One region of the Kitasatospora sp. NPDC001547 genome, then DNA from elsewhere that is predicted to be linked to it. Evidence: predicted binding sites of a transcription regulator. Region 1 holds the regulator's gene; the other holds the start of a gene.

Region 1 (5,146 bases):
TGTCGCCCGGCTCGAAGGCGATGCCGCCGACCGGCCCGTACGGCAGCCGCCGCGGCTCGCCGCCGTCCAGCGGCACGGCGTGCGCCCAGGTGCGGCGGAAGCCGGACTCGCCGGCGGCGGTGACCGCGATCGGGCGGCCGTCGGCGGCCCAGCCGAGCACCCGGGTCTGGTGGCTGCCCCAGTGGGTGAGCCGGCGCGACGGACCGCCGTCCACCGGCACCACGTGCACCTCGGGGGCGCCGTCCCGGGTGGAGGTGAAGGCGAGGTGCCGCCCGTCCGGGGAGAACCTCGGGTGGTGGACCGGCAGGTGGTCCGCCGTCAGCCGCCAGGCCCGGCCACCGTCCAGCGGGGCGAGCCAGAGGTCGTCCTCGGCGACGAAGGCGACCAGGTCGCCGTGCAGGTGGGGATGGCGCAGGTAGGCGCCGGCCGGGGTGCTCAGGGAGTCCGTCACCCGGCCAGCCTAGGCAGCCGCGCGTACGGTCCGCGCCGTTTTCGGCAGACTCCCGGCGCCGCCCGCGGACGGCCGTGACGCGCTCGCGCCGGGCGCCGTCCCGGGCGCCCCGGGCGCCCTGCGGGCGCGGTCAGGACCAGCGGCCGCTGCGCCCGAGCAGCAGTGCGCCGGCGGCCACCCCGGCGGTGGAGGTGCGCAGCACCGAGGGGCCCAGCCGGTACGGCTCGGCGCCCGCCTCGGCGAAGGCGGCCAGCTCCTCCGGGGAGACCCCGCCCTCGGGGCCGACCACCAGGACGATGTCCCCGGTCTCCGGCAGCCCGGCGTGCGCCAGCGGCTCGGCGCCCTCCTCGTGCAGCACGGCGGCGAACGCGGCCTGCGCCAGGACGGGGGTCAGCTGCCGGGTGGTCATGACGTCCCGGACCACGGGGAAGCGCAGCCGGCGGGACTGCTTGCCCGCCTCCCGGGCGGTGGCCCGCCACTTGGCGAGGGCCTTGCCGCCGCGCTCGCCCTTCCACTGGGTGATGCAGCGCGAGGCGGACCACGGGATCACCACGTCCACGCCGACCTCGGTCATGGTCTCCACGGCCAGCTCGCCGCGGTCGCCCTTGGGCAGCGCCTGGACGACGACGATCCGCGGCGCGGGCTCCGGCTCCCGGCGCACGGCGGCGACCGCCACGTCGATCTCGTCCTTGCCGAGCACCTCGGCGACCGTGCCGTCCACGCCGAGCCCCAGCCCGTCGGCCAGGGTCACCGCCTCGCCCGGCTGCAGCCGCTTCACCGCGGCCGCGTGGCGCCCCTCCGGGCCGTCCAGGCGCACCACGGCCCCGGGCACGGCGGCGGCGATCCGCTCGGTCTCGACGAAGAAGACGGGCGCGGTCATGGCGGGGACCTTTCCAGGAGGGGCCTGCGGCCGGAGAGGGGGAAACACCGGAGGGGTGCCGGGGGCTTCACCCCCCCGGCACCCCTCCGCGGACGGCTACCGGCCGTTGAAGGCGTCCTTCAGCCGGGAGAACAGGCCCTGCTGGCCCGGCGCGAACTGGCCGGACGGCCGCTCCTCGCCGCGCAGCACCGCGAGGCGGCGCAGCAGCTCCTCCTGCTCGGCGTCGAGCTTGCTGGGCGTCTTCACCTCGACGTGCACTATCAGGTCGCCCCGGCCGCCGCCCCGCAGGTGCGTGATGCCCCGGCCGTGCAGCGGGATCGACTGGCCGGACTGGGTGCCGGGCCGGATGTCGACCTCCTCCAGGCCGTCCAGGGTCTGCAGCGGCACCTGGGTGCCGAGCGCGGCCGCCGTCATCGGGATGGTGACGGTGCAGTGCAGGTCGTCCCCGCGCCGCTGGAAGATGTTGTGGGTGGTCTCGGCGATCTCCACGTACAGGTCGCCGGCCGGGCCGCCGCCGGGGCCGACCTCGCCCTCGCCGGCCAGCTGGATCCGGGTGCCGTTGTCGACACCGGCCGGGATCTTGACGGTCAGGGTGCGGCGGGCGCGGACCCGGCCGTCGCCGGCGCACTCCGGGCACGGGGTCGGCACGACGGTGCCGAAGCCCTGGCACTGCGGGCAGGGGCGGGAGGTCATGACCTGGCCCAGGAAGGACCGGGTGACCTGGGAGACCTCGCCCTTGCCGCGGCACATGTCACAGGTCTGCGCCGAGGTGCCGGGGGCCGCGCCCTCGCCACTGCAGGTGGTGCAGGTGACGGCGGTGTCGACCTGGAGCTCCTTGGTGGTGCCGAAGGCGGCCTCCTCCAGGGTGATCTCCAGCCGGATCATGGCGTCCTGGCCGCGGCGGGTGCGCGAGCGCGGGCCGCGCTGGCCGGCCGCGGCGCCGAAGAAGGCGTCCATGATGTCGGAGAAGCCGAAGCCGGCCGCACCGGCCCCGAAGCCGCCCGCTCCGCCGCCGCCCGGGGACAGCGGGTCCCCGCCGAGGTCGTAGACCTGGCGCTTCTGCGGATCGGAGAGCACCTCGTAGGCGGCGTTGATCTCCTTGAACCGCTCCTGCGTCTTCGGGTCCGGGTTGACGTCCGGGTGCAGTTCGCGTGCCAGGCGCCGGAACGCCTTCTTGATCTCGTCCTGCCCCGCATCCCGTCGGACGCCGAGTACCGCGTAGTAGTCCGTGGCCACCAAATGCTCCGCTTGTTCCGCCTGTAGTAGTGCTGCGACTGGTCGCCGCCGCCGGATTTCCGGCGACGGCCGCTTGCTAGGACTCGGCCAGGATCTGGCCCACGTACCGCGCCACCGCTCGCACCGCCCCCATTGTGCCCGGATAGTCCATCCGGGTCGGACCGATCACACCCAGTTTCGCCACGCTCTCGTCGCCCGAACCGTAGCCGACCGAGACGATCGACGTGGAAGTCAGCCCCTCGTAGGCGTTCTCCCGCCCGATCCGGACCGTCATCGCGGCGTCCGCGGTCTCACCCAGGAGGCGGAGCAGGACGACCTGCTCCTCCAGGGCCTCCAGCACCGGCTGGATGGAGAGCGGGAAGTCGTGCCCGAAGCGGGTCAGGTTGGCCGTGCCGGCCAGCATGATCCGCTCCTCGTTCTGCTCGGCGAGCGTCTCGAACAGGGTCGCCAGGACCGTGCTGACGGTCGGCCGGTCGGCCTGCTCGAACTGCGCGGGCAGCTCCTCCAGCAGCCCGGGGACCTCCGGGAGGCGCTTGCCGGCGGCTCTCGCGTTGATCCGGGCCCGGAGGTCCGCCAGCACCGTCTCGCCGACCGGGCCCGGGCAGTCGACCATCCGCTGCTCGACCCGGCCGGTGTTGGTGATCAGGACCAGCATCACCTTCGCCGGGGCGAGCGCCACCAGCTCGATGTGCCGGACGGTGGAGCGCGTCAACGACGGGTACTGCACCACCGCGACCTGCCGGGTCAGCTGGGCGAGCAGCCGCACCGTGCGGGCGACCACGTCGTCCAGGTCGACCGCGCCGTCCAGGAAGTGCCGGATGGCCCGGCGCTCGGGGGCGCTCATCGGCTTGATCTCGGCGAGCTTGTCGACGAAGAGGCGGTACCCCTTGTCGGTCGGGATCCGGCCGGCGCTGGTGTGCGGCTGGTGGATGTAACCCTCCTCCTCCAGCGCCGCCATGTCGTTGCGGACGGTCGCCGGCGAGACCCCGAGGTTGTGCCGTTCCACCAGGGCCTTGGAGCCGACCGGCTCCTCGGTGCCCACGTAGTCCTGCACGATCGCGCGGAGCACGGCGAGCTTGCGTTCGTCCAGCTGGCGGACCTCACCGGCCATGGGGCACGCACCTCCGTCTTCGCACGTTGTCCGACTGTGTCCCTCGTTGCTGCGGGCCGCTCCGGAAGGCCCTCGGCCTTGGCACTCTGAACACGCGAGTGCCAAAACCGTACCTGCCAGTGTACGGCCCGGGTCCTACGGCAGGAACGGCCCGACCGGGGTGATCCTCCCCGCAGTTCCGCCCACGGCCCGCGGGGCCCCCGCGGTTCGGTCGTTCCGGCGCCGGGGTGGTGCCGGGAGGCCGTCCGGGTGGCAGCATCGAAGGCGACGGCGAACGGAGGAGCAAGCGATGTCGAGCTCGGGCCAGCACACCCGTTTCGCGCCCGACCGCGGCCTGACCGGCCGCATGGTCGCCACGATGTTCGTGATCGGGCTGCTGTACGTCGGTTTCACGGGCCTGCTGATCGCGCTGATGCGCGGCGCCTGGCCACTGATCGTGCTGATCTCCGGCGGGCTGTTCGTGGCCCAGTTCTGGTTCAGCGACCGGATCACCGAGCGGGCGATGGGCGCCCACCGGGTGTCCCCCGAGGAGTTCCCCCAGCTGCACGGCACCGTCGACCGGCTCTGCGCCCTGGCCGACATGCCCAAGCCCCGGGTGGCGGTCGCCGACAACGACATGCCGAACGCCTTCGCCACCGGCCGCAACCCGGGCAACGCGGTGGTCTGCGTGACCACCGGGCTGCTGCGCCGGCTGGAGCCGGAGGAGCTGGAGGGCGTCCTCGCGCACGAGCTGTCGCACGTCGCCCACCGGGACGTGGCGGTGATGACGATCGCCGGCTTCCTGGGCGTCCTCGCCGGGGCGATGACCCGGATCGCCGTGTACGGCGGGTTCATGGGCGGCGGGCGCAACAACAACGACCAGAACGCGGCCGTCCTGGCGCTGGTCGTCCCGCTGGTGTCGATGGTCGTCTACGCGGTCAGCTTCCTGCTCACCCGGCTGCTGTCCCGCTACCGCGAGCTGGCCGCGGACCGGGCCGCCGCCCAGCTCACCGGCCGGCCCAGCGCGCTGGCCTCCGCGCTCACCAAGGTGACCGGGCAGATCGCGGCCATCCCCGGCAAGGACCTGCGCCAGGCGCAGCCGTACAACGCCTTCTACTTCGCCCCCGCGCTGAGCGCCCGGGAGACCGCCTCGCAGCTGCTGTCCACCCACCCGAGCCTGGAGAAGCGGCTGGCGCAGCTGGCGAGGATCTCCGAGCAGCTCGGCCGCTGACCCCCGAACCCGAGAGGACCGCCGTGGGAATCCTGGACGCCCTGTTCGGCCGCACCAAGCCCGTCAAACCCGACCTCGACCAGCTGTTCGGCGTGCCGTCCGCCGCGCTCACCCTGGAGGCCGGAGCCGGGTTCACCCCCACCGGGCTCGGCTCGGTCTGCTTCGCGGCCGTCGAGGGCGCGGCCTTCGTCCAGGTCGAGCAGCAGGTCCGGGCGCTGCTGGACGCCGACACCGGGCGCGGCGGCGTCCCGGTGGAGG
Region 2 (5,146 bases), on a different contig from region 1:
ACCGCCCCGACCGCACCGAGAACGAGGAGCGCAGCGCCGCCCTGGCCGTCCGCGCGCTGACCGCCGCCGGGCTGCCCGCCGAGCGGGTCGCCGAGGTCGAGCGCCTCGTGCTGCTCACCGTCGGCCACGACCCCGCCCCCGGCGACCGCAACGGCGAGGTGCTCTGCGACGCGGACCTGGCCGTCCTCGGCGGCACCCCCGAGGCCTACGCGGCGTACGCGGCCGCGGTCCGCGAGGAGTACGGCTTCGTCCCCGCGCCGGACTTCACGGCCGGCCGGGCCGCCGTCCTGCGCCGGCTGCTCGCCCTGCCCGCGCTCTACCGCACCCTCGCCGCCCGCGAGCGCCTCACGGCGCCCGCCCGCGCCAACCTGACGGCCGAGCTCCGGGAGCTGGCACCCTAGGGCGTGTCTGACAATTCCCGCCGGGTGCGCGACGCTCCCCCAGCCTTTGGCCGGGAGGTACCCCCAGGGCACAAGCGCACCTCGCCGCGTTGTCGTCGGTCGCCAATGGCCCCCAGCCTTCGGCCGGGAGGTGCCCCCACGTCAGTGGCCCCCTCCTCCGCCTTGCGATGCACGCACCCCAACGCCGCGCCCTGATCCGACGCGAATTGTCAGACGCGCCCTAGGCGAGCTTGCCGACCGGCGCCACCACCGCGCCCTGCTTGCCGCACACCCAGTGCGGATCCGGCCCCAGCTCGGGCTCCACGCTCAGCGCGTGCGGGTCCCCGTCGGCCGCGCAGTCGGCGCACAGCGGCCAGCGCCCGTACGCCTCCAGCAGTGCGTCCTGGACGTCCTGGGCGACCAGCCCGAGCACGTAGTCGGTGCCGTCCGGCCACTGCTCCAGCCACCAGCGGCGGTGGGTGACGGCCTGTTCCACCAGCGAGACGACGGCGGCGTCCGCCACGTCCCGCGCGGTGAGGTCGGCCAGGATCAGTGCCCGCGCGTTGTGCAGGGCGGTCTCGATGTCGTCGGCAGCCATCCGTCCATCCTCTCCCCAACTCCCCCGAACACCGAAACGCCGTGTGGGCGGCCCCCTGAAGGGAGCCGCCCACACGGACGTTGGAACCAGCCGATCCGATCGGAGCGATCAGGATCAGAAGTCCATGTCACCGCCCGGCATGCCGCCGCCGGCGGCCGCGGCGGCCTTCTCCGGCTTGTCGGCGATGACGGCCTCGGTGGTGAGGAACAGCGCCGCGATGGAGGCGGCGTTCTGCAGCGCGGAGCGGGTGACCTTGGCCGGGTCGATGATGCCCTCGGCGACCAGGTCGACGTACTCGTTGGTGGCGGCGTTCAGGCCGTGACCGGCGGGGAGGTTGCGCACCTTCTCCACCACGACGCCACCCTCCAGGCCGGCGTTGGTCGCGATCTGCTTGATCGGGGCCTCCAGCGCGACCTTGACGATGTTGGCACCGGTGGCCTCGTCGCCCTCCAGCTCCAGCTTGTCGAAGGCGACACCGGCCTGCAGCAGCGCGACGCCACCACCGGCGACGATGCCCTCCTCGACGGCGGCCTTCGCGTTGCGGACGGCGTCCTCGATGCGGTGCTTGCGCTCCTTGAGCTCCACCTCGGTGGCCGCGCCGGCCTTGATGACGGCCACGCCGCCGGCCAGCTTGGCGAGGCGCTCCTGGAGCTTCTCGCGGTCGTAGTCCGAGTCGCTGTTCTCGATCTCGGCGCGGATCTGGTTCACGCGGCCCGCGACCTGCTCGCTGTCGCCGCCACCGTCGACGATGGTGGTCTCGTCCTTGGTGATGACCACCTTGCGGGCGGTGCCCAGCAGGTCGATGCCGGCGTTCTCCAGCTTGAGGCCGACCTCCTCGGAGATCACGGTGCCACCGGTGAGGATGGCGATGTCGCCGAGCATGGCCTTGCGGCGGTCACCGAAGCCCGGGGCCTTGACGGCGACGGACTTGAAGGTGCCACGGATCTTGTTCACGACCAGGGTCGACAGGGCCTCGCCCTCGACGTCCTCGGCGATGATGACCAGCGGCTTACCGCTCTGCATGACCTTCTCCAGCAGCGGGAGCAGGTCCTTGACCGAGCCGATCTTGGAGTTGGCGATGAGGATGTACGGGTCCTCGAACGTCGCCTCCATGCGCTCCAGGTCGGTGGCGAAGTAGGCGGAGATGTAGCCCTTGTCGAAGCGCATGCCCTCGGTGAGCTCGAGCTCCAGACCGAAGGTGTTGCTCTCCTCGACGGTGATGACGCCTTCCTTGCCGACCTTGTCCATGGCCTCGGCGATCAGCTCGCCGATCTGGGTGTCGGCGGCGGAGATGGAGGCGGTGGAGGCGATCTGCTCCTTGGTCTCCACGTCCTTGGCCTGGGCCAGCAGCTGGTCGGAGACGGCCGCGACGGCCTTCTCGATGCCGCGCTTCAGGGCCATCGGGTTGGCGCCGGCGGCGACGTTGCGCAGACCCTCGCGAACCAGGGCCTGGGCGAGCACGGTGGCGGTGGTGGTGCCGTCACCCGCGACGTCGTCCGTCTTCTTGGCGACCTCCTTGACGAGCTCCGCACCGATCTTCTCGTACGGGTCCTCGAGCTCGATCTCCTTGGCGATGGAGACACCGTCGTTGGTGATCGTGGGGGCGCCCCACTTCTTCTCCAGCACGACGTTGCGGCCCTTGGGGCCGAGCGTGACCTTCACTGCGTCGGCGAGCTGGTTCATGCCACGCTCAAGGCCGCGGCGAGCTTCCTCATCAAAGGCGATGATCTTGGCCATCAGAAGTGGTCCTCCGGGACACGGTCGACTGCTCGGACCAAGGGGTGCCCGCGACGGACGGCCCTGGTGTGCGGGGGTCTTTTCCCCTACCGCTCCCGGGGGCCTCACCGACCCGGTCCGCTGTCACTCTCACGCTGTGAGTGCTAACGCCAATGATTAGCACTCCGGGTGGTCGAGTGCAAGCCCAATCGACGATCCGCGAGCCGCCGCCGGGGCCGCCCCCGGAGCCCGCCGGGAACGCCGACGGGCCCGTACGACACGCGTCGTACGGGCCCGTCGAGAAGCGAGTGGTCACCAGCCGTAGGGCCGCGCCGAGCTCCTGGGGTCGGAAGGCGTCAGCCCGCGGCGCGGACCATGTCCGCCTGCGGGCCCTTCTGTCCCTGGGAGATCTCGAACTCGACCCGCTGGCCCTCCTCGAGGGTGCGGTAGCCGTCCATCTGGATCGCGCTGTAGTGGACGAAGACGTCCGCACCACCGTCGACCGCGATGAAGCCGTAGCCCTTCTCCGCGTTGAACCACTTGACGGTGCCCTGAGCCATTCCGAACTCCCCTAGTGCTGTGCTGGGCCCTTCACGCGCCCGCAGGTCGCGGGCCCGGGTTGGTTGAAGGCCGGCCCGGGGAACCCCCCCTGGGCGCAGCCGTGCACGCCGCAACCCTCCGCGCACGGACGCCAGGCGGCCTCCGGTGAGCGGGTGATTGCGTCGACCGCCGCTGAATGTATCCGGACCGACGCCCTCTGCAACAGGGTCAACCGCCGGTAATTCCGGCAAGGCGCCGGGGGACAGTACGGGCCGAATCGGAATAATCTCGGCATTCCACGCCGGACATAGCGGACGAATTACTCAAATGTCCGCGGGAATTCTGACATCCGCCTGACATGTTTCACGGGCCGGTCCGGCGGGCCGGGCGCCCCCGGGCCGAGCACTGCGGGGGCCGAAAGGGAAACCTTGTTCCCAGCCGAGCGACACTCTACTCCGACTCGACCCGGAAATATTCCCGCAAGAATGCGAGCGGTCGCCCGCGCATACGGAGAGCGGAATTCCGTACGCGCGGGCGACCGCGGGTTCTCGCGAACGGCTCAGCAGCCGCCGGCCACCGCCGGGATGATCGAGATTCCGGCGCCTTCCCTGATCTCGGTCGCCAGACCCTCGGCGAAGCGCACGTCGTCGTCGTTCACGTAGACGTTCACGAAGCGGCGCAGCTTGCCGGTGTCGTCCAGGATGCGGGCCGAGATGCCGGCGTGGTTCTTCTCCAGGTCGGCGATGACCTCGGCCAGGGTGGCGCCCTCGGCGGTCACCTCGGCGGCGCCGCCGGTGTAGGTGCGCAGGATGGTGGGGATGCGGACGTTGGCGCTCATGACTCTCCTTGCGGGGGGCGGGTGGTTCAGGCGGACGCGAGGCCGGCGGCGCGGAACGAGTCCAGCGTCGGGCGGATGACGGCGGTCATCCCGGCGTCGGAGACGGCGTCCAGGGTCTTCAGGCCGTCGCCGGTGTTGATCGCGACGGTCTCCTTGGCCGGGTCCAGCTGTCCGGTCTCGACCAGCTTCTTCAGCACGCCGACGGTCACCCCGCCCGCGGTCTCGGCGAAGATCCCCTCGGTCCGCGCCAGCAGCCGGATCGCCGCCACGACCTCGGCGTCCGTGACGTCCTCGACCGCGCCGCCGGTGCGGCGGGCGATGTCCAGCACGTACGGGCCGTCGGCCGGGTTGCCGATCGCCAGCGACTTGGCGATGGTGTCCGGCTTGACCGGCTTGATCACGTCCCGGCCGGCCTTGAACGCGGCCGACACCGGCGAGCAGCCCTCGGCCTGGGCGCCGAAGACCTTGTACGGCCGGTCCTCGACCAGGCCGAGCCTGATCAGCTCCTGGAGCCCCTTGTCGATCTTCGTCAGCTGCGAGCCCGAGGCGATCGGGACCACGATCTGCTCCGGCAGCCGCCAGCCGAGCTGCTCGCAGATCTCGTACGCCAGCGTCTTGGAGCCCTCGCCGTAGTACGGCCGCAGGTTCACGTTGACGAAGCCCCAGCCCTCGCCGGCCGCGTCGCCGATCAGCTCCGAGCAGAAGCGGTTCACGTCGTCGTAGTTGCCCTCGATGCCAACCAGCTCGCCGCCGTACACCCCGGCCATGACGACCTTGCCCTGCTCCAGGTCGTGCGGGATGAACACGCAGGACCGGAACCCGGCCCGGGCCGCCGCCGCCCCCACCGCACCGGCCAGGTTGCCGGTGGAGGAGCAGGACAGCGTGGTGTACCCGAACGCCCGGGCCGCCTCGATCGCGCAGGCGACCACCCGGTCCTTGAACGAGTGGGTCGGGTTCCCGGAGTCGTCCTTGACGTGCAGCTGGGCGGTGAAACCGAGCTCCCGGCCCAGGTTGTCCGCCTTCACCAGCGGGGTCCACCCCGGGTTCAGGTTGGGCTTGGACGCCACGTCGGCC

Evidence for each region. Region 1 encodes HrcA, which represses chaperone genes, less so after heat shock. Its sites were predicted from a motif close to TTNGCACTCNGNNNNNCNGAGTGCNAA; they were not measured.
Region 2: groL (chaperonin GroEL) is a predicted target of HrcA. The motif match lies at 2,872-2,898, and genes of this name have one in related genera.

The regions. Positions count from the first base shown of each region.
Region 1 is NZ_JBIAVL010000002.1:157,248-162,393, reverse strand. It holds gene ACFY0X_RS03415 (PDZ domain-containing protein) at 1-451, opposite strand, end outside; gene ACFY0X_RS03410 (16S rRNA (uracil(1498)-N(3))-methyltransferase) at 582-1,331, opposite strand; gene dnaJ (molecular chaperone DnaJ) at 1,428-2,567, opposite strand; gene hrcA (heat-inducible transcriptional repressor HrcA) at 2,644-3,678, opposite strand; gene htpX (zinc metalloprotease HtpX) at 3,968-4,888, shown strand; gene ACFY0X_RS03390 (hypothetical protein) at 4,912-5,146, shown strand, end outside.
Region 2 is NZ_JBIAVL010000033.1:61,379-66,524, forward strand. It holds gene ACFY0X_RS34390 (hypothetical protein) at 1-401, shown strand, start outside; gene ACFY0X_RS34395 (hypothetical protein) at 622-978, opposite strand; gene groL (chaperonin GroEL) at 1,093-2,715, opposite strand; gene ACFY0X_RS34405 (cold-shock protein) at 3,051-3,254, opposite strand; gene ACFY0X_RS34410 (MoaD/ThiS family protein) at 3,794-4,072, opposite strand; gene thrC (threonine synthase) at 4,099-5,146, opposite strand, start outside.